3 regions of the Peribacillus sp. FSL P2-0133 genome follow, and region 3 is predicted to be linked to each of the others. Evidence: a T-box and tRNA genes for the amino acid it is inferred to sense, from the RefSeq annotation. Region 3 holds a T-box; the other regions hold tRNA genes.

Region 1 (9,481 bases), 640 kb from region 3:
ATGCGCGTCCAAGCAGTTAGGCCGGAAACGAGGCAAATCCCGTTTCCATTAAGGCGGAGCTGTGATGGCGAGGGAAATATAGTACCGAAGTTCCTGATTCCACGCTGCCAAGAAAAGCCTCTAGTGAGATGTAAGGTGCCCGTACCGCAAACCGACACAGGTAGGCGAGGAGAGAATCCTAAGGTGTGCGAGAGAACTCTCGTTAAGGAACTCGGCAAAATGACCCCGTAACTTCGGGAGAAGGGGTGCTTTTTAGGGTGAATAGCCCAGAAAAGCCGCAGTGAATAGGCCCAGGCGACTGTTTAGCAAAAACACAGGTCTCTGCGAAGCCGCAAGGCGAAGTATAGGGGCTGACACCTGCCCGGTGCTGGAAGGTTAAGGGGAGAGGTTAGCGCAAGCGAAGCTTTGAACCGAAGCCCCAGTAAACGGCGGCCGTAACTATAACGGTCCTAAGGTAGCGAAATTCCTTGTCGGGTAAGTTCCGACCCGCACGAAAGGTGTAACGATCTGGGCACTGTCTCAACGAGAGACTCGGTGAAATTATAGTACCTGTGAAGATGCAGGTTACCCGCGACAGGACGGAAAGACCCCGTGGAGCTTTACTGCAGCCTGATATTGAATTTTGGTACAGCTTGTACAGGATAGGTAGGAGCCTGAGAAGCCGGAGCGCTAGCTTCGGTGGAGGCGTTGGTGGGATACTACCCTGGCTGTATTGAAATTCTAACCCGCGCCCCTTATCGGGGTGGGAGACAGTGTCAGGTGGGCAGTTTGACTGGGGCGGTCGCCTCCTAAAGAGTAACGGAGGCGCCCAAAGGTTCCCTCAGAATGGTTGGAAATCATTCGTAGAGTGTAAAGGCACAAGGGAGCTTGACTGCGAGACCTACAAGTCGAGCAGGGACGAAAGTCGGGCTTAGTGATCCGGTGGTTCCGCATGGAAGGGCCATCGCTCAACGGATAAAAGCTACCCCGGGGATAACAGGCTTATCTCCCCCAAGAGTCCACATCGACGGGGAGGTTTGGCACCTCGATGTCGGCTCATCGCATCCTGGGGCTGTAGTCGGTCCCAAGGGTTGGGCTGTTCGCCCATTAAAGCGGTACGCGAGCTGGGTTCAGAACGTCGTGAGACAGTTCGGTCCCTATCCGTCGCGGGCGCAGGAAATTTGAGAGGAGCTGTCCTTAGTACGAGAGGACCGGGATGGACGCACCGCTGGTGTACCAGTTGTCTTGCCAAAGGCATAGCTGGGTAGCTACGTGCGGACGGGATAAGTGCTGAAAGCATCTAAGCATGAAGCCCCCCTCAAGATGAGATTTCCCATGGCGCAAGCTAGTAAGATCCCTGAAAGATGATCAGGTTGATAGGTCAGAGGTGGAAGCGTGGCGACATGTGGAGCTGACTGATACTAATAGATCGAGGACTTAACCAACGCTTTAAAAAAATGAAATACCTTCTTATTATCTAGTTTTGAAGGAATGAAAATTTCTTCTTGCATTTTCTCAAAAAGACGTTATAATAATATATGTCTTGAAAAAATGTTAACATTGTTTGGTGACGATAGCGAAGAGGTCACACCCGTTCCCATTCCGAACACGGCAGTTAAGCTCTTCAGCGCCGATGGTAGTTGGGGGTTTCCCCCTGTGAGAGTAGGACGTCGCCAAGCAGTTTCATATGGAGGATTAGCTCAGCTGGGAGAGCATCTGCCTTACAAGCAGAGGGTCGGCGGTTCGATCCCGTCATCCTCCACCATTTTACACCTGCCGGTGTAGCTCAACTGGTAGAGCAACTGACTTGTAATCAGTAGGTTGGGGGTTCAAGTCCTCTTGCCGGCACCATTTTAAGATAGTACAAGCACGAGCCATTAGCTCAGTTGGTAGAGCATCTGACTTTTAATCAGAGGGTCGAAGGTTCGAATCCTTCATGGCTCACCATTTTATATGCGGGTGTGGCGGAATTGGCAGACGCACCAGACTTAGGATCTGGCGCCGCAAGGCGTGGGGGTTCAAGTCCCTTCACCCGCATCTTTCATGCGGAAGTAGTTCAGTGGTAGAATACAACCTTGCCAAGGTTGGGGTCGCGGGTTCGAATCCCGTCTTCCGCTCCACTTTTCGTATGTGCCGGGGTGGCGGAACTGGCAGACGCACAGGACTTAAAATCCTGCGGTAGGTGACTACCGTACCGGTTCGATTCCGGTCCTCGGCACCATCATAATATGCGCCCGTAGCTCAATTGGATAGAGCATCTGACTACGAATCAGAAGGTTGTAGGTTCGACTCCCGCCGGGCGCACCATGTTTTTATTGCGGGAAGTAGCTCAGCTTGGTAGAGCACTTGGTTTGGGACCAAGGGGTCGCAGGTTCGAATCCTGTCTTCCCGACCACGTGATTTTTAATGAATGGGGCCTTAGCTCAGCTGGGAGAGCGCCTGCCTTGCACGCAGGAGGTCAGCGGTTCGATCCCGCTAGGCTCCACCATTTTTCAATCAGATACTTATATTATATTGGCGGTGTAGCTCAGCTGGCTAGAGCGTACGGTTCATACCCGTGAGGTCGGGGGTTCGATCCCCTCCGCCGCTACCAATAAATATAAGGACCTTTAGCTCAGCTGGTTAGAGCAGACGGCTCATAACCGTCCGGTCGTAGGTTCGAGTCCTACAAGGTCCACCATATTCACTTTTCAAAAGCCATGGAGGTATACCCAAGTTCGGCTGAAGGGATCGGTCTTGAAAACCGACAGGGGAGTCAAATCCCGCGGGGGTTCGAATCCCTCTACCTCCTCCATTTTTTCAAAAAAGCAGCAAGTTGTTTTGAAACACCCTTACATAATGGATGTGGACAAAACGATATACACGAAAACTTGATGCAAATCGTTTCATTATTACCGTCGCGGGGTGGAGCAGTCCGGTAGCTCGTCGGGCTCATAACCCGAAGGTCGCAGGTTCAAATCCTGTCCCCGCAATTATTAGGTCCCGTGGTGTAGCGGTTAACATGCCTGCCTGTCACGCAGGAGATCGCGGGTTCGATTCCCGTCGGGACCGCCATTCTTTAAATTTGATACATATGTGGCTCAGTAGCTCAGTCGGTAGAGCAAAGGACTGAAAATCCTTGTGTCGGCGGTTCGATTCCGTCCTGAGCCACCATATTTCAAAAAATTACGGCGATTGTGGCGAAGTGGTTAACGCACCTGATTGTGGTTCAGGCATTCGTGGGTTCGATTCCCATCAGTCGCCCCATTTCGCGGGTGTAGTTTAGTGGTAAAACCTCAGCCTTCCAAGCTGATGATGAGGGTTCGATTCCCTTCACCCGCTCCAAATATGGGCCTATAGCTCAGCTGGTTAGAGCGCACGCCTGATAAGCGTGAGGTCGATGGTTCGAGTCCATTTAGGCCCACCATATTCATTGTTCCGCAGTAGCTCAGTGGTAGAGCATTCGGCTGTTAACCGAACGGTCGTAGGTTCGAGTCCTACCTGCGGAGCCATGGGGAAGTACTCAAGAGGCTGAAGAGGCGCCCCTGCTAAGGGTGTAGGTCGCGCGAGCGGCGCGAGGGTTCAAATCCCTCCTTCTCCGCCAGTTGGCCCGTTGGTCAAGCGGTTAAGACACCGCCCTTTCACGGCGGTAACACGGGTTCGAATCCCGTACGGGTCATAACAAAAAAGGAAGCATACATTCATGTATGCTTCTTTTTTTCATTTCTTTTCATTGATATAACTATCTTTTTGTTTATAGGGAATGTCTCCAAGATTGGATTCTATATTTTCTTCTTCAAGTGTAACTTCATATTCCTTTTGCTTTTTGTTCGTTATATTCACTCTATTTTTTCCTTCGATATCATTTGCGGCAAATCCTTCATAGTCTTCAGGAAACCCGTTCGTTTCATCCTCGGTTTTATAAAGGCCATTATAATTATCATGATCTCCTGTGTAATCGGATGGTGTTTCGGATGTACCGAATTTGGCAACTTCACCAAAGCTATCTTCTTTATCCACCATTTTGATTCCATGACGATTTTCAAAATGATCACCCTTGGATGGAATCAGTATTTCCTCTTCCACAGGCCGGTCTTGTGAAAGTGGCCGTTCTGGGGCGTGCTCGACACAGTAGAGGGTGCTTGGGATCGCTTCAAGCCTCTCGATGGGGATTTCCCTATTGCAGGTTTTACAATGTCCATACGAACCTTCCTCCATGGCTTTCAAAGCTTCATCGATTTTCTCCATTTCGGATTGTGCATGCTCATCGAGTGCTTGATTCCGTTCCATCTCGAATAGTTCGGTTCCTAGGTCAGCAGGATGATTATCATAGGCTGATAATTCCCCTACGGATTCGGTCTGGCTTTTCTCCAGAACGGATTGTTCATCATTTTGAATTCTATTACTTAGCTCATTTTTTTCTTGAAGCAGTTCTTTTTTGAATTTTTGCGTTTGTTGTTTCGTTGCCATATCGGATTCACTCCTTCTAAAGTCTAAATCTCATTTTATAATGGTTGTATTATCTATTACCCGAATCGGGGTATAGGAAAACAATATGGAACGGATGATAGAAAAAAAGGACTGAGCGATGAGCTCAGTCCTCGGAGATTATATAAGATAGCTGATGAATAATCCAATGGCCATGAGTAAGCCAAAGAAGGTGTTCGTTTGTGCCGTGGCTTTCATTGCTGGCACCATCGTGATCGGCTGCGTTTTACCTACGAAGCCTTTGATTGCGGCCAGGGCTTTCGGGATGCTTAGGAAGGCAAGGAGGATCCACGCCGTTACGCTTCCGGTAAGGACTAGCCCAACTATCCATAGATAAGAGAAGGCGAACATGATTGCCATGAATGTCAAGGCGTTTTTCCGACCCATGACTACCGGCATCGTTTTGCGGCCATGTGCCTTATCTCCGTCATGGTCACGTAGGTTATTGGATAAGTTGATCAATCCGACCAATATTCCACTTGGAATGGCAATTAAGATAGCTGTTGAAGAAACATCACCGGTTTGAATGAAAAAGGCGATCAGTATTATCAAAAAGCCCATGAACAATCCAGAAAAAAGTTCCCCGAATGGTGTATATGAAATGGGCAGGGGGCCGCCCGTATAAAGATAGCCGACAAGCATGCAAACCAGTCCTACTGCAGCAAGCCACCAAGATGATGCGGCACAGATATAGATTCCAATTATCAAGGCGATGGCATACATGCCAAGGGCCAAGTTCATGATTAGTTTGGGGGTCATCCCATGACGGACGATCCCGCCGCCAATGCCTACGGATTCCTCCGTATCCAAGCCTCTCTTGAAATCATAGTATTCATTGAATAAATTGGTTGCAGCTTGAATCAGGATACTTGCAATCATCATGGCAGCGAATAATAACCAATTCACTCCATCTTCCAAAAGTGCAATAACAGTTCCAAGTAAGACTGGGACAAAAGCTGCGGTTAGTGTATGTGGACGAATTAACTCCCACCAAATCTTCCAGGTCCGTTTAAGGGGAAGTCCGTCGTATTCTGTTTGCATTATTTCTCTCCTCAAAATCATTATTGGTTCTCTCGAAATTATAACAAATATTGAATTGTTGCACAAAAGGTAATCCTAATAAATGCAGGAAAAGTGGGCAAGGGTGATATTTGGAATTCATGGATGGGGCATTTCCAGAATTAAGGATATTTCTCCACATTCGCTAAGATTCATATAATAAGGAAAAAAGCAGGAAAGAATCGTTCGGTAAAGGGGCGTTTTATTGACATGAGGTTCAAGGGAGGTGTATCTTTAAATAGGTTAAAAAGCTTTTAAAATGTACATTTGGGGGGATTTTTTTGGCTATCTCAGAGGAAACTGAACAGTTTCAGGGACTGGCTTCAGCTATACAAAAGGCGAAGGACTTGAATGATCAAGTTCTATTCAGTCATATTAAGAAAGTTAATTGCAACAACCCCCTTTCATTTTATCAAGCTGGAAGAGAACGGTACGCGGGTGAGCGCTTTTTCTGGGAGGACCCTGCAAAGGAAATAACCATCACCGGTTTAGGCAATGTTAAGAAACTCAAAGCGGCATCGAATGCCGAACGTTATAGAGAAGTCGAAAAGAGCTGGATCAAACTGCAGAATACTGCTGTCAAAACAGGAGTGACCGATGTAGAAGCGACAGGTCCTATACTGTTTGGGGGCTTTTCTTTTGATTATGAAACTAACAGTACGCTCCTGTGGAATCAGTTCGGGGACAACCTGTTTTATATACCTGCCTTCATGCTGTCAATAGTGGGGAATCAAGCTTACTTAACGACAAACTTACTTTGTTCGCCTGATGATTCAGAAAAACTCTTCATAGATATGATAAATGAACGGGAAGCTTTCCTTTTCGAAAGCTTGGATGGCAATGGATCGGGTGCAAATTCCCTTGTTATGCAGAGGGAAGTCGAACCTGAGAAATGGAAGCGGACGGTCGAAGAGGCTGTTCAGGAAATCAAGACGACAGATCTCGACAAGATCGTTTTGGCAAGGGAGCTTAGACTTGGCTTTGAACGTTCCATCGATTCAGGGAAAGTGCTTGAACAATTGATTGCTGAGCAGCCATTAAGCTATATTTTCAGTTTGGAGGCTGGCGGTGACTGTTTTGTAGGTGCCACCCCTGAACGTTTAATTAAGAAACAGGGAAATGAAGTTTTTTCAACCTGTCTTGCCGGATCGATGGGGCGAGGGAAAGATGAGCAGGAAGATGTTTGTCTTGGTGAAGAATTGCTGCATGACCAAAAGAATTTACAAGAACATCAATATGTCGTGTCGATGATATCCAATGCTTTTGATTCTGTATGCGAAAAAGTGATGGTTCCTGCCGAACCGACACTTATGAAAAACCGTCATATCCAGCATTTGTACACACCGGTCCGCGGTATATCCAAGGAAGGTGTCACGATTTTTGAATTCGTCGAGAACCTCCATCCTACACCTGCTATGGGCGGACTTCCAAAAGAAAAGGCCGTTGTCCGGATTCGGGAAATGGAAGATCTTGAACGCGGCTTTTATGCGGGTCCTTTAGGTTGGGTGGATACGTATGGAAACGGGGAATTCGCTGTAGGGATACGTTCTGCCCTAATACAGAACAATGAGGCATCCCTCTTTGCCGGATGCGGGGTAGTTGAAGATTCGACTCCCGAAAGTGAATTCCGCGAAACAGGGATCAAATTCAATCCGATGTTAAGTGCTTTAGGAGGAAATCTTAATGAATGACCGAGATGCATTGACAGCGTATGCTGCTTCATTCGTCGATGAGCTGGCACAAAATGAGGTGAAGCATGTGGTGGTGAGCCCAGGTTCACGATCCACGCCCATAGCTTTGTTGCTAGTGGAACATCCTGATATCGAAATTCATATTAATGTGGATGAGCGTTCGGCTGCTTTTTTTGCTCTTGGTTTGGCTAAGGCCTTAAAAGAACCTGTCGGACTTCTTTGTACGTCCGGTACAGCCGCAGCAAACTATTACCCGGCCGTCATTGAGGCTTTCTATTCAAGAGTGCCGCTTATTGTACTTACCGCTGACCGACCGCATGAATTGCGTGATGTCGGAGCCCCGCAGGCGATCGATCAGATACATCTTTACGGGAGACATGTAAAATGGTTTGTCGAAATGGCACTTCCTGAAAGCACGGATGGGATGATGCGGTATGCCAGAACGGTCGGTGCAAGAGCAGTGGCTACAGCGGCAGCTGGACCTGCAGGGCCTGTACATTTGAATTTCCCGCTTCGTGAACCATTGATTCCGGATCTTGAGAAAGCAAAGGAGTACAGACAAAATAAAATGACGCCTGCAGTGTTGATTGACAGTGGAGAACGGTCACTGTCCGCATCACAAATAGAAGCTGTGGCAACTACATTGTCACAAGCTAAGCAAGGTATGATCGTATGTGGCGAATTACCGCATCCAGAGATGAAGGAGGCCATCGTCGCATTAGCGGAAAAACTTGCTTTTCCTATACTGGCTGATCCCCTTTCACAGTTAAGGAGCGGAAGTCACGACAAAGCTGTCATAATTGATGCGTACGATACGTTTCTACGCGATGAAACGGCTACAGCGGCTTTCAGGCCGGAAGTGATCTTGCGTTTCGGGGCAATGCCTGTTTCTAAACCCTTATTGTTATTCATGAAAAAACAAAAACAGGCAATCACTTTGGTCGTCGATGGCGGAGCAGGCTGGCGTGAACCAGCCGGATTGGCAACGAATATGATTTACAGCGAAGAGAAAGATTTTTGTTTAAAAATTGCTGATAAAATTATTGCTTCCCCTGATGATGAATGGCTTCGCTTATGGCAGACCGTCAACGGAGCGACGAAGGATGCCCTGGCCTCCGTCAGGGATGAATCGGAGTTAAGTGAAGGCAAGCTGTTCGCCCTGCTTGCTGATATGATGCCATTGGAATCGACGCTGTTTGTCGGGAATAGCATGCCCATACGTGATTTGGATACTTTCTTTTTGAATAATGGAAAAGGAATCAAAACTATGGCAAATCGCGGTGCGAATGGAATCGATGGTGTCGTTTCAACTGCTCTTGGCGTAAGCACGGTATCGGAAAATACAGTGCTGGCAATCGGGGATTTAAGCTTTTTCCATGATATGAATGGCTTGCTTGCGGCAAAACTTCAAAAACAAAATATCACGATATTGCTGATTAATAATGATGGCGGCGGCATATTCTCCTTCTTGCCGCAGGCGAATGAGAGGGAACATTTCGAAACGCTATTCGGCACGCCTCATGGGCTTGATTTTTCCCATACTTCCCAGCTTTATGGCGGTAAATACAACAAGGTGCAAAGTTGGGATGAGTTTGAGAAGGTATTTACGGAGTCATTCGAAATGAAAGGTCTTAAAATCATCGAAGTACCGACAGAAAGAGAGTCCAATTTACAAAAGCATCGAAATTTGTGGAGCTTTGTTTCCCAGGAAATAAAAATGGTGTTAGACAGGGAAATATCATGAATATTGTCAGCAAGGATGTCAATTATGCTGTTGAAATAACGGGAAATGGAGATCCTCTTGTACTTTTACATGGATTTACGGGAAATCGGGATACATGGAAATTCCTCATTCCGCTACTGAGTGACAGGTATACCATGATAATGGTCGACATCATCGGTCATGGCATGTCTGCGTCACCAGCCGATCATCGAAGGTATGAGATGGAGCGTGTGGCTGAGGATATCAAGTATATTTTGGATGTGTTACATTTCCCGAAAGCCCATATCCTTGGATACTCGATGGGCGGAAGGCTCGGATTGGGATTTTCCTGTTTGTATCCTGAGTATGTTGATACACTGATATTGGAGAGCGCTTCACCAGGCCTATTAACAGAAGGGGAACGGGAAATCCGAAGGGAAAATGATAGGAAGCTTGCCGAACGGATTCTTGTAAATGGCATGGAAGCGTTTGTGGATCGATGGGAAAACATCCCGCTGTTTGAAAGTCAAAAACGGTTGTCGGCCAAAACCAGGTCGGTCATTCGGGAGCAGCGGTTGGCAAA
Region 2 (9,481 bases), 2.0 Mb from region 3:
AAAAAAAAGGTTTTGGAGGAATTTATGATGGAAGATATCCTTCGCCCGATTTATCAAGAGCGAGCAAGTTTAAAATCTACACTTGGAATCTTGTTAATAGAAAAAAGAGATGATAATAGCCCGATCACCGATACATTTGACTACATCCTTTTTGTAATTGCAGACGAAGCCGAAGAGGCCGTGTTTTTAAAACATTACACTTACCAGGATAAAAAGGCAGCCTTGCATATCGTAAAGGAAGACCAGTTAAAAGAATGGCTCCTATTAGGCACGAACCGCAAAGTGGTTGACTGGATATATAACGGGAAGGTCCTTTTTGACCGGAATGAATATTTGGCCCGTTTGAAAACCGAAATCCGTGAGTTCCCCTTCTATGGAAGGAAGTTAAAGATGGGGATGGAATTCGCAAAGTTAATTCGCAGGTACATGGATGGGAAAAGCTTCTTTGAAAAAGGCCATCATCTTGAGGCGTACAACCATATCGTTCATTCCCTGCATCACTTGGCCCGTTTGGAAATAATTGAACAAGGCTTTTATCCGGAGGTTACTGTCTGGAACCAAGTGAAGCATATGGAACCTGAAATCTTCAAGTTGTATAAAGAATTGATCAGCAGTGAGGAAACTCTCGAAAAAAGATTGGAGCTTCTATTCCTTGCGAGTGAGTTTCTTATTTATTCTAGGACGAATGCGGGTTCACAGCATTTGGTTGAAATAATGGGGACGAAAGAAGAACCGTGGACGATTGCGGAGCTAATGGAGCATCCGGAATTAAAGTTTTATTCAGTAGACTTAGGTGTTTTATTGGAATATTTGATAGAGAAGAAGGTAATCGATGTTATCAAAGCGGAGACAAAAGGGCACGAGGTATATCATCGGTTTTATCGGGTATCAAAAAACTTTTAAAAAAATGCAATTTTATTGTTGACCATTAATAATATAGGTGTTATATTAATACATGTCGCTGCGGGACATCAGCTTTCGCAGCTTCATCAAAACGAAAATAACTTAAAAAATTAAAAAAACATGTTGACAACGAAGTTGAAAACATGATAAGATGTAAAAGTCGCTTACGAGGTAAACGACAACGAAATTGCTCTTTGAAAACTGAACAAAACAAAGCGCCAACGTTAAATTTTAAGTGAGCACACACTATCAAAAAAGCAAATGAGCAAGTCAAACATTTCTTCGGAGAGTTTGATCCTGGCTCAGGACGAACGCTGGCGGCGTGCCTAATACATGCAAGTCGAGCGAATCGACGGGAGCTTGCTCCCTGAGATTAGCGGCGGACGGGTGAGTAACACGTGGGCAACCTGCCTATAAGACTGGGATAACTTCGGGAAACCGGAGCTAATACCGGATACGTTCTTTTCTCGCATGAGAGAAGATGGAAAGACGGTTTACGCTGTCACTTATAGATGGGCCCGCGGCGCATTAGCTAGTTGGTGAGGTAATGGCTCACCAAGGCGACGATGCGTAGCCGACCTGAGAGGGTGATCGGCCACACTGGGACTGAGACACGGCCCAGACTCCTACGGGAGGCAGCAGTAGGGAATCTTCCGCAATGGACGAAAGTCTGACGGAGCAACGCCGCGTGAACGAAGAAGGCCTTCGGGTCGTAAAGTTCTGTTGTTAGGGAAGAACAAGTACCAGAGTAACTGCTGGTACCTTGACGGTACCTAACCAGAAAGCCACGGCTAACTACGTGCCAGCAGCCGCGGTAATACGTAGGTGGCAAGCGTTGTCCGGAATTATTGGGCGTAAAGCGCGCGCAGGTGGTTCCTTAAGTCTGATGTGAAAGCCCACGGCTCAACCGTGGAGGGTCATTGGAAACTGGGGAACTTGAGTGCAGAAGAGGAAAGTGGAATTCCAAGTGTAGCGGTGAAATGCGTAGAGATTTGGAGGAACACCAGTGGCGAAGGCGACTTTCTGGTCTGTAACTGACACTGAGGCGCGAAAGCGTGGGGAGCAAACAGGATTAGATACCCTGGTAGTCCACGCCGTAAACGATGAGTGCTAAGTGTTAGAGGGTTTCCGCCCTTTAGTGCTGCAGCTAACGCATTAAGCACTCCGCCTGGGGAGTACGGCCGCAAGGCTGAAACTCAAAGGAATTGACGGGGGCCCGCACAAGCGGTGGAGCATGTGGTTTAATTCGAAGCAACGCGAAGAACCTTACCAGGTCTTGACATCCTCTGACAACCCTAGAGATAGGGCTTTCCCCTTCGGGGGACAGAGTGACAGGTGGTGCATGGTTGTCGTCAGCTCGTGTCGTGAGATGTTGGGTTAAGTCCCGCAACGAGCGCAACCCTTGATCTTAGTTGCCAGCATTCAGTTGGGCACTCTAAGGTGACTGCCGGTGACAAACCGGAGGAAGGTGGGGATGACGTCAAATCATCATGCCCCTTATGACCTGGGCTACACACGTGCTACAATGGATGGTACAAAGGGCTGCAAACCTGCGAAGGTAAGCGAATCCCATAAAGCCATTCTCAGTTCGGATTGCAGGCTGCAACTCGCCTGCATGAAGCCGGAATCGCTAGTAATCGCGGATCAGCATGCCGCGGTGAATACGTTCCCGGGCCTTGTACACACCGCCCGTCACACCACGAGAGTTTGTAACACCCGAAGTCGGTGAGGTAACCTTTATGGAGCCAGCCGCCTAAGGTGGGACAGATGATTGGGGTGAAGTCGTAACAAGGTAGCCGTATCGGAAGGTGCGGCTGGATCACCTCCTTTCTAAGGATAATTACGAGAGCGCTTTTGTTTTGTTCAGTTTTGAATGAGTAATTCATTCAAATAGGAAAGAGAAGCATCACGATGTGATGGATTCTTTCTGCTTTGTTCCTTGAAAACTAGATAATAGATAGAAGGCAATTAATTTTTTTCAAAGCATCTGTAAGACTTTTTTAACGGTTAAGTTAGAAAGGGCGCACGGTGGATGCCTTGGCACTAGGAGCCGATGAAGGACGGGACTAACACCGATATGCTTCGGGGAGCTGTAAGTAAGCTTTGATCCGGAGATTTCCGAATGGGGAAACCCACTGTTCGTAATGGAACAGTATCTTTACCTGAATACATAGGGTACTGAAGGCAGACCCGGGGAACTGAAACATCTAAGTACCCGGAGGAAGAGAAAGCAAACGCGATTTCCTGAGTAGCGGCGAGCGAAACGGAATTAGCCCAAACCAAGAGGCTTGCCTCTTGGGGTTGTAGGACACTCAACATGGAGTTACAAAGGAACGGGGTAAATGAAGTGACCTGGAAAGGTCCGTCGAAGAAGGTAAAAACCCTGTAGTTGAAACTTCGTTCCCTCCTGAGTGGATCCTGAGTACGGCGGGACACGAGAAATCCCGTCGGAAGCAGGGAGGACCATCTCCCAAGGCTAAATACTCCCTAGTGACCGATAGTGAACCAGTACCGTGAGGGAAAGGTGAAAAGCACCCCGGAAGGGGAGTGAAATAGATCCTGAAACCGTGTGCCTACAAGTAGTCAAAGCCCGTTAATGGGTAATGGCGTGCCTTTTGTAGAATGAACCGGCGAGTTACGATTTCATGCGAGGTTAAGTTGATGAGACGGAGCCGCAGCGAAAGCGAGTCTGAATAGGGCGAATGAGTATGAGGTCGTAGACCCGAAACCAGGTGATCTACCCATGTCCAGGGTGAAGTTCAGGTAACACTGAATGGAGGCCCGAACCCACGCACGTTGAAAAGTGCGGGGATGAGGTGTGGGTAGCGGAGAAATTCCAATCGAACCTGGAGATAGCTGGTTCTCTCCGAAATAGCTTTAGGGCTAGCCTCAAGATGAGAGTATTGGAGGTAGAGCACTGATTGGACTAGGGGCCCCCAACGGGTTACCGAATTCAGTCAAACTCCGAATGCCAAATACTTATTCTTGGGAGTCAGACTGCGAGTGATAAGATCCGTAGTCGAAAGGGAAACAGCCCAGACCACCAGCTAAGGTCCCAAAGTATACGTTAAGTGGAAAAGGATGTGGAGTTGCTTAGACAACCAGGATGTTGGCTTAGAAGCAGCCACCATTTAAAGAGTGCGTAATAGCTCACTGGTCGAGTGACTCCGCGCCGAAAATGTACCGGGGCTAAACGTATCACCGAAGCTGTGGATTGACACCATTAGGTGTCGATGGTAGGAGAGCGTTCTAAGGGCGTTGAAGTCAGACCGGAAGGACTGGTGGAGCGCTTAGAAGTGAGAATGCCGGTATGAGTAGCGAAAGAAGGGTGAGAATCCCTTCCACCGAATGCCTAAGGTTTCCTGAGGAAGGCTCGTCCGCTCAGGGTTAGTCGGGACCTAAGCCGAGGCCGAAAGGCGTAGGCGATGGACAACAGGTTGATATTCCTGTACCACCTATACATCGTTTGAACGATGGGGGGACGCAGAAGGATAGGGTAAGCGCGCTGTTGGATATGCGCGTCCAAGCAGTTAGGCCGGAAACGAGGCAAATCCCGTTTCCATTAAGGCGGAGCTGTGATGGCGAGGGAAATATAGTACCGAAGTTCCTGATTCCACGCTGCCAAGAAAAGCCTCTAGTGAGATGTAAGGTGCCCGTACCGCAAACCGACACAGGTAGGCGAGGAGAGAATCCTAAGGTGTGCGAGAGAACTCTCGTTAAGGAACTCGGCAAAATGACCCCGTAACTTCGGGAGAAGGGGTGCTTTTTAGGGTGAATAGCCCAGAAAAGCCGCAGTGAATAGGCCCAGGCGACTGTTTAGCAAAAACACAGGTCTCTGCGAAGCCGCAAGGCGAAGTATAGGGGCTGACACCTGCCCGGTGCTGGAAGGTTAAGGGGAGAGGTTAGCGCAAGCGAAGCTTTGAACCGAAGCCCCAGTAAACGGCGGCCGTAACTATAACGGTCCTAAGGTAGCGAAATTCCTTGTCGGGTAAGTTCCGACCCGCACGAAAGGTGTAACGATCTGGGCACTGTCTCAACGAGAGACTCGGTGAAATTATAGTACCTGTGAAGATGCAGGTTACCCGCGACAGGACGGAAAGACCCCGTGGAGCTTTACTGCAGCCTGATATTGAATTTTGGTACAGCTTGTACAGGATAGGTAGGAGCCTGAGAAGCCGGAGCGCTAGCTTCGGTGGAGGCGTTGGTGGGATACTACCCTGGCTGTATTGAAATTCTAACCCGCGCCCCTTATCGGGGTGGGAGACAGTGTCAGGTGGGCAGTTTGACTGGGGCGGTCGCCTCCTAAAGAGTAACGGAGGCGCCCAAAGGTTCCCTCAGAATGGTTGGAAATCATTCGTAGAGTGTAAAGGCACAAGGGAGCTTGACTGCGAGACCTACAAGTCGAGCAGGGACGAAAGTCGGGCTTAGTGATCCGGTGGTTCCGCATGGAAGGGCCATCGCTCAACGGATAAAAGCTACCCCGGGGATAACAGGCTTATCTCCCCCAAGAGTCCACATCGACGGGGAGGTTTGGCACCTCGATGTCGGCTCATCGCATCCTGGGGCTGTAGTCGGTCCCAAGGGTTGGGCTGTTCGCCCATTAAAGCGGTACGCGAGCTGGGTTCAGAACGTCGTGAGACAGTTCGGTCCCTATCCGTCGCGGGCGCAGGAAATTTGAGAGGAGCTGTCCTTAGTACGAGAGGACCGGGATGGACGCACCGCTGGTGTACCAGTTGTCTTGCCAAAGGCATAGCTGGGTAGCTACGTGCGGACGGGATAAGTGCTGAAAGCATCTAAGCATGAAGCCCCCCTCAAGATGAGATTTCCCATGGCGCAAGCTAGTAAGATCCCTGAAAGATGATCAGGTTGATAGGTCAGAGGTGGAAGCGTGGCGACATGTGGAGCTGACTGATACTAATAGATCGAGGACTTAACCAACGCTTTAAAAAAATGAAATACCTTCTTATTATCTAGTTTTGAAGGAATGAAAATTTCTTCTTGCATTTTCTCAAAAAGATGTTATACTAATATATGTCTTGGAAATGCTAACAATGTTTGGTGACGATAGCGAAGAGGTCACACCCGTTCCCATTCCGAACACGGCAGTTAAGCTCTTCAGCGCCGATGGTAGTTGGGGGTTTCCCCCTGTGAGAGTAGGACGTCGCCAAGCTTGTATTGTTCCGCAGTAGCTCAGTGGTAGAGCATTCGGCTGTTAACCGAACGGTCGTAGGTTCGAGTCCTACCTGCGGAGCCATTATTGGAGAGCTGTCCGAGTGGCCGAAGGAGCACGATTGGAAATCGTGTAGACGGGTAACCCTGTCTCAAGGGTTCAAATCCCTTGCTCTCCGCCATTTTATACCTGGCCCGTTGGTCAAGCGGTTAAGACACCGCCCTTTCACGGCGGTAACACGGGTTCGAATCCCGTACGGGTCACCATTAAGACAACATATTGGAGGATTAGCTCAGCTGGGAGAGCATCTGCCTTACAAGCAGAGGGTCGGCGGTTCGATCCCGTCATCCTCCACCATTTTTCAATAAGAACAAGTTGTTTCTACATAATGGGTTTGATTATTCATCCTATTGAAACGCTAAACACGAAAACTTGATTCCTAATAGCAACATTATTAACGTCGCGGGGTGGAGCAGTCCGGTAGCTCGTCGGGCTCATAACCCGAAGGTCGCAGGTTCAAATCCTGTCCCCGCAATCTATGGTCCCGTGGTGTAGCGGTTAACATGCCTGCCTGTCACGCAGGAGATCGCGGGTTCGATTCCCGTCGGGACCGCCATTTTCATTGTTTGGCTCAGTAGCTCAGTCGGTAGAGCAAAGGACTGAAAATCCTTGTGTCGGCGGTTCGATTCCGTCCTGAGCCACCATAGTAGTGCCGGTGTAGCTCAACTGGTAGAGCAACTGACTTGTAATCAGTAGGTTGGGGGTTCAAGTCCTCTTGCCGGCACCATGTTTCATCCATATGCGGAGGGGTAGCGAAGTGGCTAAACGCGGCGGACTGTAAATCCGCTCCTTAGGGTTCGGCAGTTCGAATCTGCCCCCCTCCACCATCTTATAGGGGTATAGTTTAAAGGTAGAACAGAGGTCTCCAAAACCTCCAGTGTGGGTTCGAGTCCTACTACCCCTGCCAATTTTAATCTTATAATGGCGGTTGTGGCGAAGTGGTTAACGCACCTGATTGTGGTTCAGGCATTCGTGGGTTCGATTCCCATCAGTCGCCCCATTTTTCAATAAATGTGATATAATGAATACAACGTTAATGGGCTATAGCCAAGCGGTAAGGCAACGGATTTTGATTCCGTCATGCGAAGGTTCGATCCCTTCTAGCCCAGCCATATGCGAAAGTAGTTCAGTGGTAGAATACAACCTTGCCAAGGTTGGGGTCGCGGGTTCGAATCCCGTCTTTCGCTCCAAAAACGTTGGCGGCATAGCCAAGCGGTAAGGCAGAGGTCTGCAAAACCTTTACCACCGGTTCGATTCCGGTTGCCGCCTCCAACATACATGCCGGTGTGGCGGAATTGGCAGACGCGCACGACTCAAAATCGTGTTCCTCTGGAGTGCCGGTTCGACCCCGGCCACCGGTATCATATACGTTAATATAAACGTCGATTTGATGGCAATCTACCCGCAATGGTAGGTCGCCGTTTTTTCGTTGTATGCGCACGATTTTGTAGGTAAAAGTCGTACGCGGCGAATCGTACGCGCTGTATCGGGTAATTAACCGTACTAGAGTGGCGAAAATTGGCAAGGGAAAGAGTAATAACGATTTAGCAACGGAAGATATTTCGAAGCTGCGTGGGAGCATGCGGTCAGATTTCCTTGACTTCGACGACGCACTGGCGTTGTTTTTGAAGGATGGGGAAATAAGGAATATCCGTGAACATACGATAAAATACTACCGGAATGAGCTTTCGTCATTTCGACGCATTACCCGATTTTATTAGACATAGCAAAGGCGGTCAATAATTGTTACCGAGAGTATTAAAAGGATAAGATACGGGATCATTCCGAAGTATTCCGAATACAGGGCGTATACCAGGGCTGAGCGTCCGTTTCACCTGTACGGTGCTCCTCGTGGGCATAGGCGCCTGAAACTCCGGGGCTCAGCTTACCGTTTATGCAGTGTCCTATACACGGAATGGCCGACAGCATTATGCAGTATAGCGGGGTACATCGCCCTTATTAGCGTAGTATAAATCGCGTTAAATCAACGATGTTTACATAAGTGTATATTCGATAATAATCCGTTGTGCACAAACGTTGTTATGACGCGGTTTGTGTTGCATATCGACTGCCTCAAATGTCTATTATGTTAATAGAATTGCGTGCTTCATACAACGAAATGAATAAAATAATAAAGCAATTCGTGTGCCAACGAAGACATATGCGTGTGTATCGGGAGGGGCAGCCGGGGTATGACCGATTTACCCCAAGGCAGGGGGCGAATATCTCTAAATCTGCTGAATTATAAATCCGCGAATCAAATTTTCACTTTGGGGGTCAGCGGAAATAGCCCCTATTGTTTATATTAATATAATACTCGATGGGCTCGATTTTTAATGACTATTCAAAGTTTGCTTTAACAAATTGAGCTTCTTCTTCAGGAGTAAGAGTTCCAGTAGCTTTACCGACATTTCCATTTTGTTCTCCCCAAAGGTAATTGTGATCTTCCACTATATTGTCGAAGTTTCCTTCTTTCCAGTTTCCTACGATTCTTAGCAATTCACTTTTATAGTCGATAACTTCGCTATCATTAATGAATTCATAGACTGCATTGATGTTTTCAGAATTCATTTCAAGGTTGTACCATTTTTCTTCAGAAACTACTTTTTGATGAGTCATACTGTGCATTGTTTTCATAACGTCTTCTCTTTTTGAAGATGGGCCAAGACCTAGTTCATATAGAATTTTTTCATTTTTTATAGTTTCTACTTCCGTATCTTCTTCTTCAGTTGTCTCGTATTCCACTTCCGTTGTCTCCAAAACAGGAGTCGTATCTTCTTGCTTTGCTTCAAAATTTTTAGCGTTCTGATTGATTGTTATTATTACTGAAATAGCTGCTGCAGCTACTATAAGTCCAACCATTGACCATCTAAATTTATTCATTATAAGTTCCTCCGAGTCATAGTTCTATTATTCACTCATTTCAGTTACATCCTTTTATGGATAAGCTAACCATTATGATAATAACATAAAATATTAACAAATAATCTTAAACTATTAAGTAACCATATGGATATAAAATTTTTTATTGGAAACCAATACAGAGTATCCTGAGACTACTGTTGACTATATGAACGGGCGCATTGGCGATACGTCCGTGTAAGTCCAAAAAGCGACCGCAATTGGTCGCCTTTCTTCTATTATATAATGCGCCATCATACTACGACACTCGTTTGCATATTTCGACATTTCCGGGTATACTATCGTTAATCTGATACGGTCGTACGCGACGGTGGAATCCGTCTGATTTGCTGAACAATCTAACGCCAATGGTGACGGCGTTTTAACGGATATATTTAACGTGGATACTTTCCGCACGACTCAAAATCGTGTTCCTCTGGAGTGCCG
Region 3 (9,481 bases):
GCCATCATCGCCAGCACCTTCAGACGCTTTTTATCCAAACCCATTCTAATGGGCATCTCGATCATTTCGGGTATATCCCTTATAGGGATTGGCATTTACTTTGCCATCCAAGCAGCCAAGGTTTTATTTACATAAGCATTTACTCGTGAGTTCGTATTAAATAGATAAAACAGGCCGCCTATTTTATTATCCTTCTTTGTCCATGCCAGACACTTATCCCCCATTGTTCATAGCCTGAAAGGGTAAACACAAAGTATAATCACGGTTATTACTTTTATATGTTCCATACTTTACTGTTCCATATTATTACGATAATTCTTATGTTAATTTGCCTTATTATGATGACAGACTGCCAGTACAAACACTGGTTCCAGTAACCACTATTCAGAGCCATTTAAACGCAGGCCGACAAGGTCAACGTTTCAGAGGTTTTTTGGGGTAACACCCTGCACACCTTTATTTTAATGGGGAAATAATGCTACTGGTATGGTACAGATACTTGAAGGTGGCATTCCAAATGAGGTTCATCATACAGATATAGTTGGATTACAATACCTAGGATTAACCTGCCCTGGCGGCGGGCACGGCGGCCCGGGTCGTAACTGTTTCCAGCAGTTCATTCCGGGCGTTGGCTGGGTATGGATTTGTAGATAGAAAAAAGACAGCCGATTTATTCGGCTGTCTTTTTTTATCCAAACCTAATCTCAGGAGCATTTACTCGTGAGTTTTGCGCATTTACTCGTGAGTTTCGCGCATTTACTCGTGAGTTTCGTGCATTTACTCGTGAATTCCGGATTAGGCTGCTTTCTTGTTAGATGCTGCGTTCTTTTATTTGCTGGGCCATTTTCATGATGAACGTTTCTATTGCGACATTTTCAACTTCTTGTTCCCCGTATTTCCGGACATTCACTTCATTTTCTTTCTCTTCTTTATCTCCAAGAACCAGCATATATGGGATTTTTCCCAACTGTGCTTCCCTGACTTTATACCCCAGCTTTTCATTCCGATCATCAATTTTCACTCTTATGCCTTGATTCTTCAGTTCTTTTTGAACCTTTAAACAATAATTCAAATGAACTTGTGAGACAGGGATGATCTGTACTTGCACCGGGGCAAGCCATGCCGGAAAAGCACCGGCAAAGTGTTCTATCAGAATTCCAAAAAAACGATCGATCGATCCAAAAATGGCACGATGAATGACGACCGGACGAACTTTTTCATTATTTTCATTGATGTAATTCAGATCAAATTTGTCGGGCATTTGAAAATCAAGTTGGATTGTTGCACATTGGTGGCTTCGTTTTAATGCATCTTTAATATGAAAATCAATTTTCGGTCCATAAAATGCTCCGTCCCCTTCATTTACTTGATAATGTATCCCGATGCTTTCCAGAACATTTTTCAAGGCTGTTTCAGAAGCTTCCCAAAGGGAATCATCGCCCATGGAATCCTCTGGACGCGTCGAGAGCTCCACGGAATACTCGAATCCAAAAGTGCGATACACCTTATCAATCAGATGAAACACTTGTTTAATTTCGCTTTCGATTTGATCCTGCCGAACATAGATGTGGGCATCATCCTGACAAAATGTACGGACCCGCAGCATCCCGTTCAATGCACCGCTATATTCATGACGGTGGACTTGCCCGAATTCGGCCATCCGGATTGGCAAATCCCTGTAAGAATAAAGACTGTTTTTGAAAATAAGCATATGACCCGGACAGTTCATTGGCTTCATCGCGAATTTTGTTTGATCCACCTCAGTGAAGTACATATTCTCATGGTAATGATCCCAGTGACCCGATTGTTCCCATAACCGCTGGTTCATCATGAAAGGAGTCCGAACTTCGTCGTAATCAGCTTCAGTCTGAAGCTCCCGCGAGAATTTCTCCAATTCATTTCTAACGATTTGCCCTTTCGGTAAATAAAACGGCATTCCAGGGGCTTCCTCCGAAAACATGAATAACTCCAACTGCTTCCCTAATTTACGGTGATCACGTTTGGCCGCTTCTTCCAGGAATTCAAAGTATTCATGTAGATCCTTTTTCTTTCGGAATGCCACGCCATACACCCTTTGAAGAACTTCATTTTGATTGTCTCCCCGCCAATAGGCACCAGATACACGAGTCAATTTGAACGATTTTACAAATGATGTGGATGGAAGGTGCGGCCCTCTGCAAAGATCGACGAATTCCCCCTGTTGATAGAGCGTTAATTTTTGACCATTAGGGATGTTCTTTGCTATATCCAACTTGAATGACTCCCCTCTGCCCTCGAATAACTTCACAGCTTCTTCATAAGTCACTTCGATCCTTTTGATTTCCAGATTTTCACTTATGATATGTTCCATCTCTTTTTCAATAGCTTGTAGATCTTCTGGGCTCAAAGGATGGTCTAACTTAAAATCATAGTAAAATCCATCTTCCACGACTGGCCCCATTCCTAATTCCACATTTCGGTATAATCTTTTCACAGCCTGTGCCAAAACATGCGCCGATGTATGTCGTAATACTTGCAATCCTTCATCCGAATCCAGAGTCAAAATCGATAGTTCTGCATCATCATTCAGCTTGTGACTTAGATCAACCAGTTGCTTATCCAGTTTTCCTGCTACTGCCTTTTTCCTTAAACTTGAACTGATGGACCCTGCCACACTTTCCACTGTCATCCCTTGCTGATATTCCTTTTGCTGCCCATCCGGGAATTGAACTTTAATCATTTTTTCACCCATCACATAAACACCCCTTTTTAAGTAATAAAAAACGCACCCATCCCTAAGTAAGGGACGAGTGCGTTTACCCGTGGTTCCACCCAATTTCCCATAGAGCAAGAAACACTCATGGCTCTGGAGCTTGTAACGCAGCTTAGACGATATCAGTTACTTTTGTTCACCGATATAGCTCAAAGGCGGTAAAACATTTTCCTAAGCCAGGAAGTTCGCAGCTTCTCTTCCCTCTCTGAAGACCGTAAAAATGATTCATGTCCTTATCATGGCAATATTTTTATATATAAAAAAACGCACCCATCCCTAAGTAAGGGACGAGTGCGTTTATACCCGTGATTCCACCCAATTTCCCATAAGCAAGAAACACTCATGGCTCTGGAGCTTGTAACGCAGCTTAGACGATATCAGTTACTCTTGTTCACCGATATGGCTCAAAGGCGGTAAAACATTTTCCTAAGCCAGGAAGTTCTCAGCTTCTCTTCCCTCTCTGAAGACCGTAAAAATGATTCATGTCCTTATCATGGCAATAATTATAATAATAAAAAACGCACCCATCCCTAAGTAAGGGACGAGTGCGTTTATACCCGTGATTCCACCCAATTTCCCATAAGCAAGAATCACTCATGGCTCTGGAGCTTGTAACGCAGCTTAGACGATATCAGTTACTTTTGTTCACCGATATGGCTCAAAGGCGGTAAAACATTTTCCTAAGCCAGGAAGTTCGCAGCTTCTCTTCCCTCTCTGAAGACCGTAAAAATGATTCATGTCCTTATCAATGCTTCTAAAATGAAAATGGATTTTTATATTGTTATATATATTACAATATATTCCCATAAGTGACAACCTCAAATTTTTTAATTTCATTGCAAACACTGAATTGGTATAATTAGTAAAAAAGGAGTCACTATGAAACGTTTAAGCAATTGGTCTATTGTATTTGCAGTGATTGGTACACTATCATTTTGCTGTTCCCTTGCTTTACCAAAAGCCTCCGAGCAGCTTATGATATCGGGATTCGGTGCGTTAGTTATTGGTATGTTATGCAGTTTCGGGGCCATGTATAAAAATGAAAAAGGAAAGTCGAAATTTTTGGCTGTGGCTGCATTCTTTCTTTTAAGTTTCATTCTCGTTTGGAATGAACCATTTCAAATTGTCAGGCTCTTGACCTGGATGAAAAATTAATCAAAATGAAAAACCCGTTTGCCATGACGGGTTTTTTGATTGGTTCAATCTTCATCGGCTATCGTTCGATTTGATTTCTTTAATCTAAGCCATAGCGTAAGTCCAGTGGACCAAAGAATTAGCGCGCATCCAAAGCCGAGCAATGATAACGGTGCAAGGATTTGATGCTCCCCAAACATGACAGTATCTGGCACAATAAGCAATGTGATAAGCGCCAATAAACAGAGAAGCACTCCTGTTGCATAGTAAACCTTGATTTGGAAAAGTGACGCCAAAGGTAAAAAATGAATCCCTACAATAATGGCGATGACTCCCGGTATAAGATCGGTCTGATTGATCAAGTTACAGACGGCAATGGCAATCCCAATCAGCACCGCTTCGGCAATGAAGACCATATTAAACAAAAATCCGATACGCTTCAGACGCCTAGCCCCATTTTCTGAAACTTGATTGGACATTTTTTGTGATGCATGAATTAATGAAATGCCTTCGATAACCATTATGATTCCTACGAATATGGCTGCGAGTTCCACGTAGGGAAACCCCCACCCCTGCAATCCCATTATACCAGTACCTGCCCACAGTGTACCGAAGACCGCCATGAAAATGACTCCAATTCCAGAACCGCGATAAGCCTCTTTCATCCTCATTTTCCTTTCATCCACATAATAAAAGTACATAGATTAATAGTATTGCACACCTTCCCCAATTATTCAGTTATAAAAAATGGTTTATTGAAAAAATTACCATGATGCGAATTTTAATAGAAAATTGCCGCTTTCGTCGATATAATTGCCGTTTTCGTCGATATATTTCTATTTTCGTCGATATAACTGGATTTTCGGAGATATATTCCTATTTTCGTCGATATATCTCTATTTTCGGAGATATAACTGGATTTTCGTCCGATATCGTCTAATTAAAGTCCATAAAAAACCTGAGTCCCCAAAGGGATCTCAGGTTTTTATCTATTCATATCAAGCCACATCTGATTTATCAAATTGACAATCTTTTAATGATATTAATTTGGTCTTGTGATAAATCTTGTATCCTAACCAGATCGCCAGAAATATCGGTAATCCGATATAGGAGACGGCGACGCCATACCAGTCGATGCTGCCACTTAGGAATGCTTGATAGTTCTGCCCTGCAATGACACCCATGCAAAGGACGAATGATAGGATCGGACCGAGCGGAAACCATTTTGCTTTATATTTCAATTCGTTCAAATCACCGCCCTGTGCAACATATGCACGTCTAAAGCGATAATGGCTAATTGCAATACCAATCCAGGCGATGAAGCCGGTTAGCCCGGATGCATTCAATAGCCATGTAAATACATGGTCCCCAAAAATGGATGTCAAGAAGGCGAGCCCGCCAATTAATGCCGTTAGAATCAAAGCATTCATCGGGATTCCCCTGCGATTGACTTTGGCGAGGAATTGGGGAGCTTGTTTATCTTTCGCCATCGACCATAACATCCGCGTTGATGCATATAGTCCCGAGTTCCCTGCGGATAGTAAGGAAGTCAATACGACCGCATTCATGACGGATGCCGCGAATGCCAGTCCTGCCCGTTCAAAGACGAGTGTGAAAGGGCTTACAGAAATGTTTTCGACATCCCCGTTCAGCAAACTTGGACTTGTATACGGAATCAAGAGGCCGAGTATCAGGATGGCCCCGATGTAAAATAACAGGATGCGCCAAAATACTTGGCGGATCGCATTCGGAACATTTTTTTCGGGATTCTCACTTTCCCCGGCAGCAATACCAACCAGTTCCGTGCCTTGAAAAGAAAATCCCGCTATAAGAAAGATTGAGATGATCGATAAAAATCCTCCCTTGAATGGTGCCTCGTCCATGGTGAAGTTTTCAAATCCGATCACCTTTCCGCCAAAAACCCCAAATATGGTCAATAAACCAATAATGATGAAGCAAATGATGGCAATGACTTTTATTAAGGCAAACCAATATTCAGATTCACCATAGCTTTTAATGGATAGGGCGTTGAGGGTGAAGACGATTCCAAGAAATAATGCACTCCATATAAGGCTGGGTACATCAGGGAGCCAGAATTTCATGATGATGGCTGCAGCAGCTATTTCCACGGCAAGGGTGACTGCCCAGTTAAACCAATAATTCCAGCCAAGTGCAAAGCCGAATGCGGGATCAACAAAGCGTGTGGCGTAGGTGGAAAATGATCCCGACACAGGCATATATGTCGCCATTTCCCCTAAGCTCGTCATAAGGAAATAAACCATGATTCCAATGCAGGCATAGGCAGCAAGGGCACCGCCGGGCCCTGCGCTCTGGATGGTTGCCCCGCTTGCCAGGAATAATCCGGTTCCTATTGAACCGCCAATGGCAATCATGGTCATATGCCTTGCTTTCAGTTTCCTTTTAACTGTCGGTTCTTGATTATCAATGAGATTCATGTCCATATGGTTCCTACCTCATTTTCTTTTAAAGTTAAAAGTTCAAGAAATAAAAGAGTTTTTTAACAACCGCTTTGTGAAAGTCTTAATAGTTCGCTTCACTTGCTGGGATACTATCCAGTTTAATTGCCATTGCCTGGTATCGTCTCCCTATTCCCGGCCTGGGTGACCCCATCTTGCTCAGGCTCCATTCCACACCATTGAATTAATGTAAGAGCAATGATTTCGGCTGTTGAGAACACGTTGTCGAGCAGGATGTATTCATTTGGATAGTGTGCAACCTCGGTTACTCCTGGCCCGAAAACGATTGCAGGCGTTTCACCGACATGTGTCAGCAATCCCCCATCCGTTCCCCAAGGGGAGGCCTCAATGACAGGGTCCTGTCCGGCAACTTGCCGATATTGATGAACAAGCGCATTCATCAGTTCATGCTCTACATCAATTGCTCCTGGAACCCAGCGTGCCCCGAACCATTCCAATACGGGCGGGTTTTCCTTGAACCATTGGTCCACTTCCCCCAGCTGTAATAACCAGGCCGCCATTTCATCCTTCGCCTGCTCCATCGTTTCCTCCGGCGCAACGCCCATCCTTCCTTCGATTTTCACAAGGTCAGGGACGGATGACGGCCAATTACCGCCTTCAATGACACCTAGATTGATTGGAATCGGAATAGGCGTGTTCTGATAAAGCGGATCACTGATACGTGCATTTCGCTTTTCTTCCAAGGCACGAATATGATTGATGACAGTCATGCTTTTTTCAATCGCACTAACGCCTTCATACCTTGTTCCGCCATGGGCTGACCGTCCTTTAACATGGATTCGGAACCACATCGAACCCTGCTGTTTCGGGAAGATCCTCATATTCGTCGGTTCAGGGATCAGGGCGGCATCTGCTTTATATCCCCTCAGGACGGCCGCCAATGTTCCGGCCCCACCGCTTTCTTCTTCAATCACACTTTGAAAAATGACATCTCCTTTTAATTGGATGCCATTTTCCTTCAATGCCTGCATCGCAAGGATCAGCGATACATTTCCACCTTTCATATCGGTTACACCGCGACCAAACATTCTTCCATTTTTAATCGCTCCACTATAAGGGTCGTCGTCCCACTGCTCCCGGTCCCCATCCGGAACCACATCGATGTGTCCGTTCAAAATGATGGAACGTCCGCCTCCAGTCCCTTTCATGATACCTACCACATTGGGGCTGTTGGAAAATTCACTGCGTGGAGAATAGAAATAAGAATGCTTTTTCAGCTCGCCGCCGTCAGGTTCCCAACTATCGATCTGCAAACCCATTTCCTGCAGCTTTTGGGCGACGATGGCCTGTGCCCCTGCTTCATTTCCTTGCGTACTTGGGGCTTGAACCATTTTTTGCAATAGGGTTGTTCCTTCTTCCCGATGATCCTTGATCCATTGGTTTATCCGTTTTTTTATATCCGGCACATTTATCCTCCTTAATTACACATATTCTCATAGATTACTGAAAGTCCCATCCCACCTGCCATACACAACGTTACCATTCCATACTTAACTTGTGAACGCAACATTTCATGCATCAGTGTGACTGTCAATTTTGCACCTGTTGCTCCTACAGGGTGACCAAGTGCAATTGCCCCTCCATTGACATTGACAATATCCTGATTCAAATCTAACTCCTTGATCACTGCAAGTGCTTGGGCAGCAAAGGCTTCATTAAGTTCAATCAGTCCGATATCCTCTAACGATAGACCTGCTTTTGCCAATGCCTTTCGAGTTGCTGGTACGGGTCCAATCCCCATAACTCCAGGTTCAACTCCTGCACTGGCGAAAGCCTTTATTTTCAAGAGCGGTTTTAATCCCTTTTCTTCTGCTTGCTGCTTGGACATTAATAGTACAGCTGCAGCTCCATCATTCATAGGACAGGCATTTCCTGCCGTAATGGTTCCTTCATTTTTGAATACTGCTGGAAGACTGGCTAGTTGATCTAGATGAATGTCCTCGCGTACCCCTTCGTCATGATTGAAGATTTGAAGTCCTTTTCGATCCTTGATTTTAAGCGAAATAATTTCTCTATCAAAGCGCCCCTCTACTATAGCTTTCCAAGCCTTCTTGTGGCTTTGATAAGCAAATAGATCCTGTTCTTCACGACGGATACCGTATTTTTCAGCCAAGCGCTCGGCAGTTATTCCCATATGCTCATTTCCCAAGGAACATATTAATCCATCTGCCAGCAGAGCATCCTCCATCGTTACGTTTCCAAATTTACCGCCCCATCTATTTTTCACGATATAAGGCACATTGCTCATGCTCTCCACTCCGCCGGCAATGATTACGTCTTCTTGACCAGCAGCGATAGTTAAAGCGGCGTTGGTAATGGCCTTTAAACCTGATCCACATGCTTTGATTACAACGTGGCCTGGGACACTGTGTGGGAAACAAGCCATCTGCGACGAAATACGGGCCGAGTTAAGTCCGCCTCCGTGGACATAGCCATGTCCGAAAATCACTTCATTTACCTTCTCTTTACCTAATCCAGAATTATCCATTAAACCTTCCAATACTTGACGGCCCAATTCGGTAGCTTTAACATTCCGTAGTGATTTGCCAAAGGATCCAACTGCAGTTCGCGCTCCAGCAACGATGACAACCTCATTCATGCTTTTTTCCTCCTCTTACCTATTCAATGGTGTTGACAGCAGCATGGATTTTCAATGTCGCCTCTGTATTACTTATCACATCATCCACGGTATATGGCGCCATGACTTCCTTCAGCACCAATCCCTCTTCTGTAACTTCCATGACAGCCATATCCGTAATGATTAAATCCACACTCTGCCTTGCCGTCAATGGAAGCGTACATGCCTTCAATATCTTCGATTCGCCCTGCTTATTCACATGATTCATCAGGACGATCACCTTTTTGGCTTTCTGGGCAAGCTCCATTGCCCCGCCCATACCCGGCACCCGCTTTCCTGGGACGATCCAATTCGCCAAATCCCCTTTTTCACTGACTTCCAGGGCTCCAAGGATGGTGATGTCGATGTATCCTTTCCTGATCATTCCAAATGCTGTTGCACTATCAAAATATGAAGCTCCCATTACAGTGGTGATCGGGAACCCTCCCGCATTACAGAGGGCAGGATCTTCTTGCCCGG

What was found. The T-box of region 3 lies ahead of thrS (threonine--tRNA ligase). A T-box ahead of a tRNA ligase gene usually reads a tRNA of that ligase, here a tRNA-Thr.
Region 1: it has a tRNA-Thr gene. The T-box ahead of thrS (threonine--tRNA ligase) is inferred to sense a tRNA for this amino acid. The anticodon was not compared.
Region 2: it has a tRNA-Thr gene. The T-box ahead of thrS (threonine--tRNA ligase) is inferred to sense a tRNA for this amino acid. The anticodon was not compared.

The regions. Positions count from the first base shown of each region.
Region 1 covers NZ_CP150254.1:5,207,280-5,216,760, reverse strand. The annotation lists rRNA gene MKY17_RS25215 (23S ribosomal RNA) at 1-1,424, shown strand, start outside; rRNA gene rrf (5S ribosomal RNA) at 1,543-1,658, shown strand; tRNA gene MKY17_RS25205 (tRNA-Val) at 1,669-1,744, shown strand; tRNA gene MKY17_RS25200 (tRNA-Thr) at 1,755-1,830, shown strand; tRNA gene MKY17_RS25195 (tRNA-Lys) at 1,851-1,926, shown strand; tRNA gene MKY17_RS25190 (tRNA-Leu) at 1,935-2,016, shown strand; tRNA gene MKY17_RS25185 (tRNA-Gly) at 2,025-2,099, shown strand; tRNA gene MKY17_RS25180 (tRNA-Leu) at 2,112-2,200, shown strand; tRNA gene MKY17_RS25175 (tRNA-Arg) at 2,210-2,286, shown strand; tRNA gene MKY17_RS25170 (tRNA-Pro) at 2,298-2,374, shown strand; tRNA gene MKY17_RS25165 (tRNA-Ala) at 2,392-2,467, shown strand; tRNA gene MKY17_RS25160 (tRNA-Met) at 2,496-2,572, shown strand; tRNA gene MKY17_RS25155 (tRNA-Ile) at 2,583-2,659, shown strand; tRNA gene MKY17_RS25150 (tRNA-Ser) at 2,681-2,773, shown strand; tRNA gene MKY17_RS25145 (tRNA-Met) at 2,878-2,951, shown strand; tRNA gene MKY17_RS25140 (tRNA-Asp) at 2,958-3,033, shown strand; tRNA gene MKY17_RS25135 (tRNA-Phe) at 3,057-3,132, shown strand; tRNA gene MKY17_RS25130 (tRNA-His) at 3,150-3,225, shown strand; tRNA gene MKY17_RS25125 (tRNA-Gly) at 3,230-3,303, shown strand; tRNA gene MKY17_RS25120 (tRNA-Ile) at 3,309-3,385, shown strand; tRNA gene MKY17_RS25115 (tRNA-Asn) at 3,396-3,470, shown strand; tRNA gene MKY17_RS25110 (tRNA-Ser) at 3,472-3,562, shown strand; tRNA gene MKY17_RS25105 (tRNA-Glu) at 3,566-3,637, shown strand; gene MKY17_RS25100 (TraR/DksA C4-type zinc finger protein) at 3,679-4,428, opposite strand; gene MKY17_RS25095 (1,4-dihydroxy-2-naphthoate polyprenyltransferase) at 4,567-5,487, opposite strand; gene MKY17_RS25090 (isochorismate synthase) at 5,787-7,196, shown strand; gene menD (2-succinyl-5-enolpyruvyl-6-hydroxy-3-cyclohexene-1-carboxylic-acid synthase) at 7,189-8,940, shown strand; gene menH (2-succinyl-6-hydroxy-2,4-cyclohexadiene-1-carboxylate synthase) at 8,937-9,481, shown strand, end outside.
Region 2 covers NZ_CP150254.1:810,141-819,621, forward strand. The annotation lists gene MKY17_RS03850 (nucleotidyltransferase-like protein) at 28-903, shown strand; rRNA gene MKY17_RS03855 (16S ribosomal RNA) at 1,183-2,733, shown strand; rRNA gene MKY17_RS03860 (23S ribosomal RNA) at 2,909-5,841, shown strand; rRNA gene rrf (5S ribosomal RNA) at 5,958-6,073, shown strand; tRNA gene MKY17_RS03870 (tRNA-Asn) at 6,083-6,157, shown strand; tRNA gene MKY17_RS03875 (tRNA-Ser) at 6,163-6,254, shown strand; tRNA gene MKY17_RS03880 (tRNA-Glu) at 6,265-6,339, shown strand; tRNA gene MKY17_RS03885 (tRNA-Val) at 6,355-6,430, shown strand; tRNA gene MKY17_RS03890 (tRNA-Met) at 6,535-6,608, shown strand; tRNA gene MKY17_RS03895 (tRNA-Asp) at 6,614-6,689, shown strand; tRNA gene MKY17_RS03900 (tRNA-Phe) at 6,702-6,777, shown strand; tRNA gene MKY17_RS03905 (tRNA-Thr) at 6,785-6,860, shown strand; tRNA gene MKY17_RS03910 (tRNA-Tyr) at 6,877-6,960, shown strand; tRNA gene MKY17_RS03915 (tRNA-Trp) at 6,967-7,040, shown strand; tRNA gene MKY17_RS03920 (tRNA-His) at 7,058-7,133, shown strand; tRNA gene MKY17_RS03925 (tRNA-Gln) at 7,171-7,245, shown strand; tRNA gene MKY17_RS03930 (tRNA-Gly) at 7,249-7,323, shown strand; tRNA gene MKY17_RS03935 (tRNA-Cys) at 7,332-7,405, shown strand; tRNA gene MKY17_RS03940 (tRNA-Leu) at 7,414-7,494, shown strand; gene MKY17_RS03945 (DUF6241 domain-containing protein) at 8,474-9,016, opposite strand.
Region 3 covers NZ_CP150254.1:4,571,377-4,580,857, forward strand. The annotation lists gene MKY17_RS21965 (LysE family transporter) at 1-135, shown strand, start outside; gene thrS (threonine--tRNA ligase) at 812-2,731, opposite strand; T-box leader at 3,033-3,256, opposite strand; T-box leader at 3,287-3,510, opposite strand; gene MKY17_RS21975 (hypothetical protein) at 3,632-3,907, shown strand; gene MKY17_RS21980 (hypothetical protein) at 3,952-4,557, opposite strand; gene MKY17_RS21985 (amino acid permease) at 4,885-6,342, opposite strand; gene MKY17_RS21990 (peptidase) at 6,465-7,790, opposite strand; gene MKY17_RS21995 (thiolase family protein) at 7,802-8,983, opposite strand; gene MKY17_RS22000 (3-oxoacid CoA-transferase subunit B) at 9,003-9,481, opposite strand, start outside.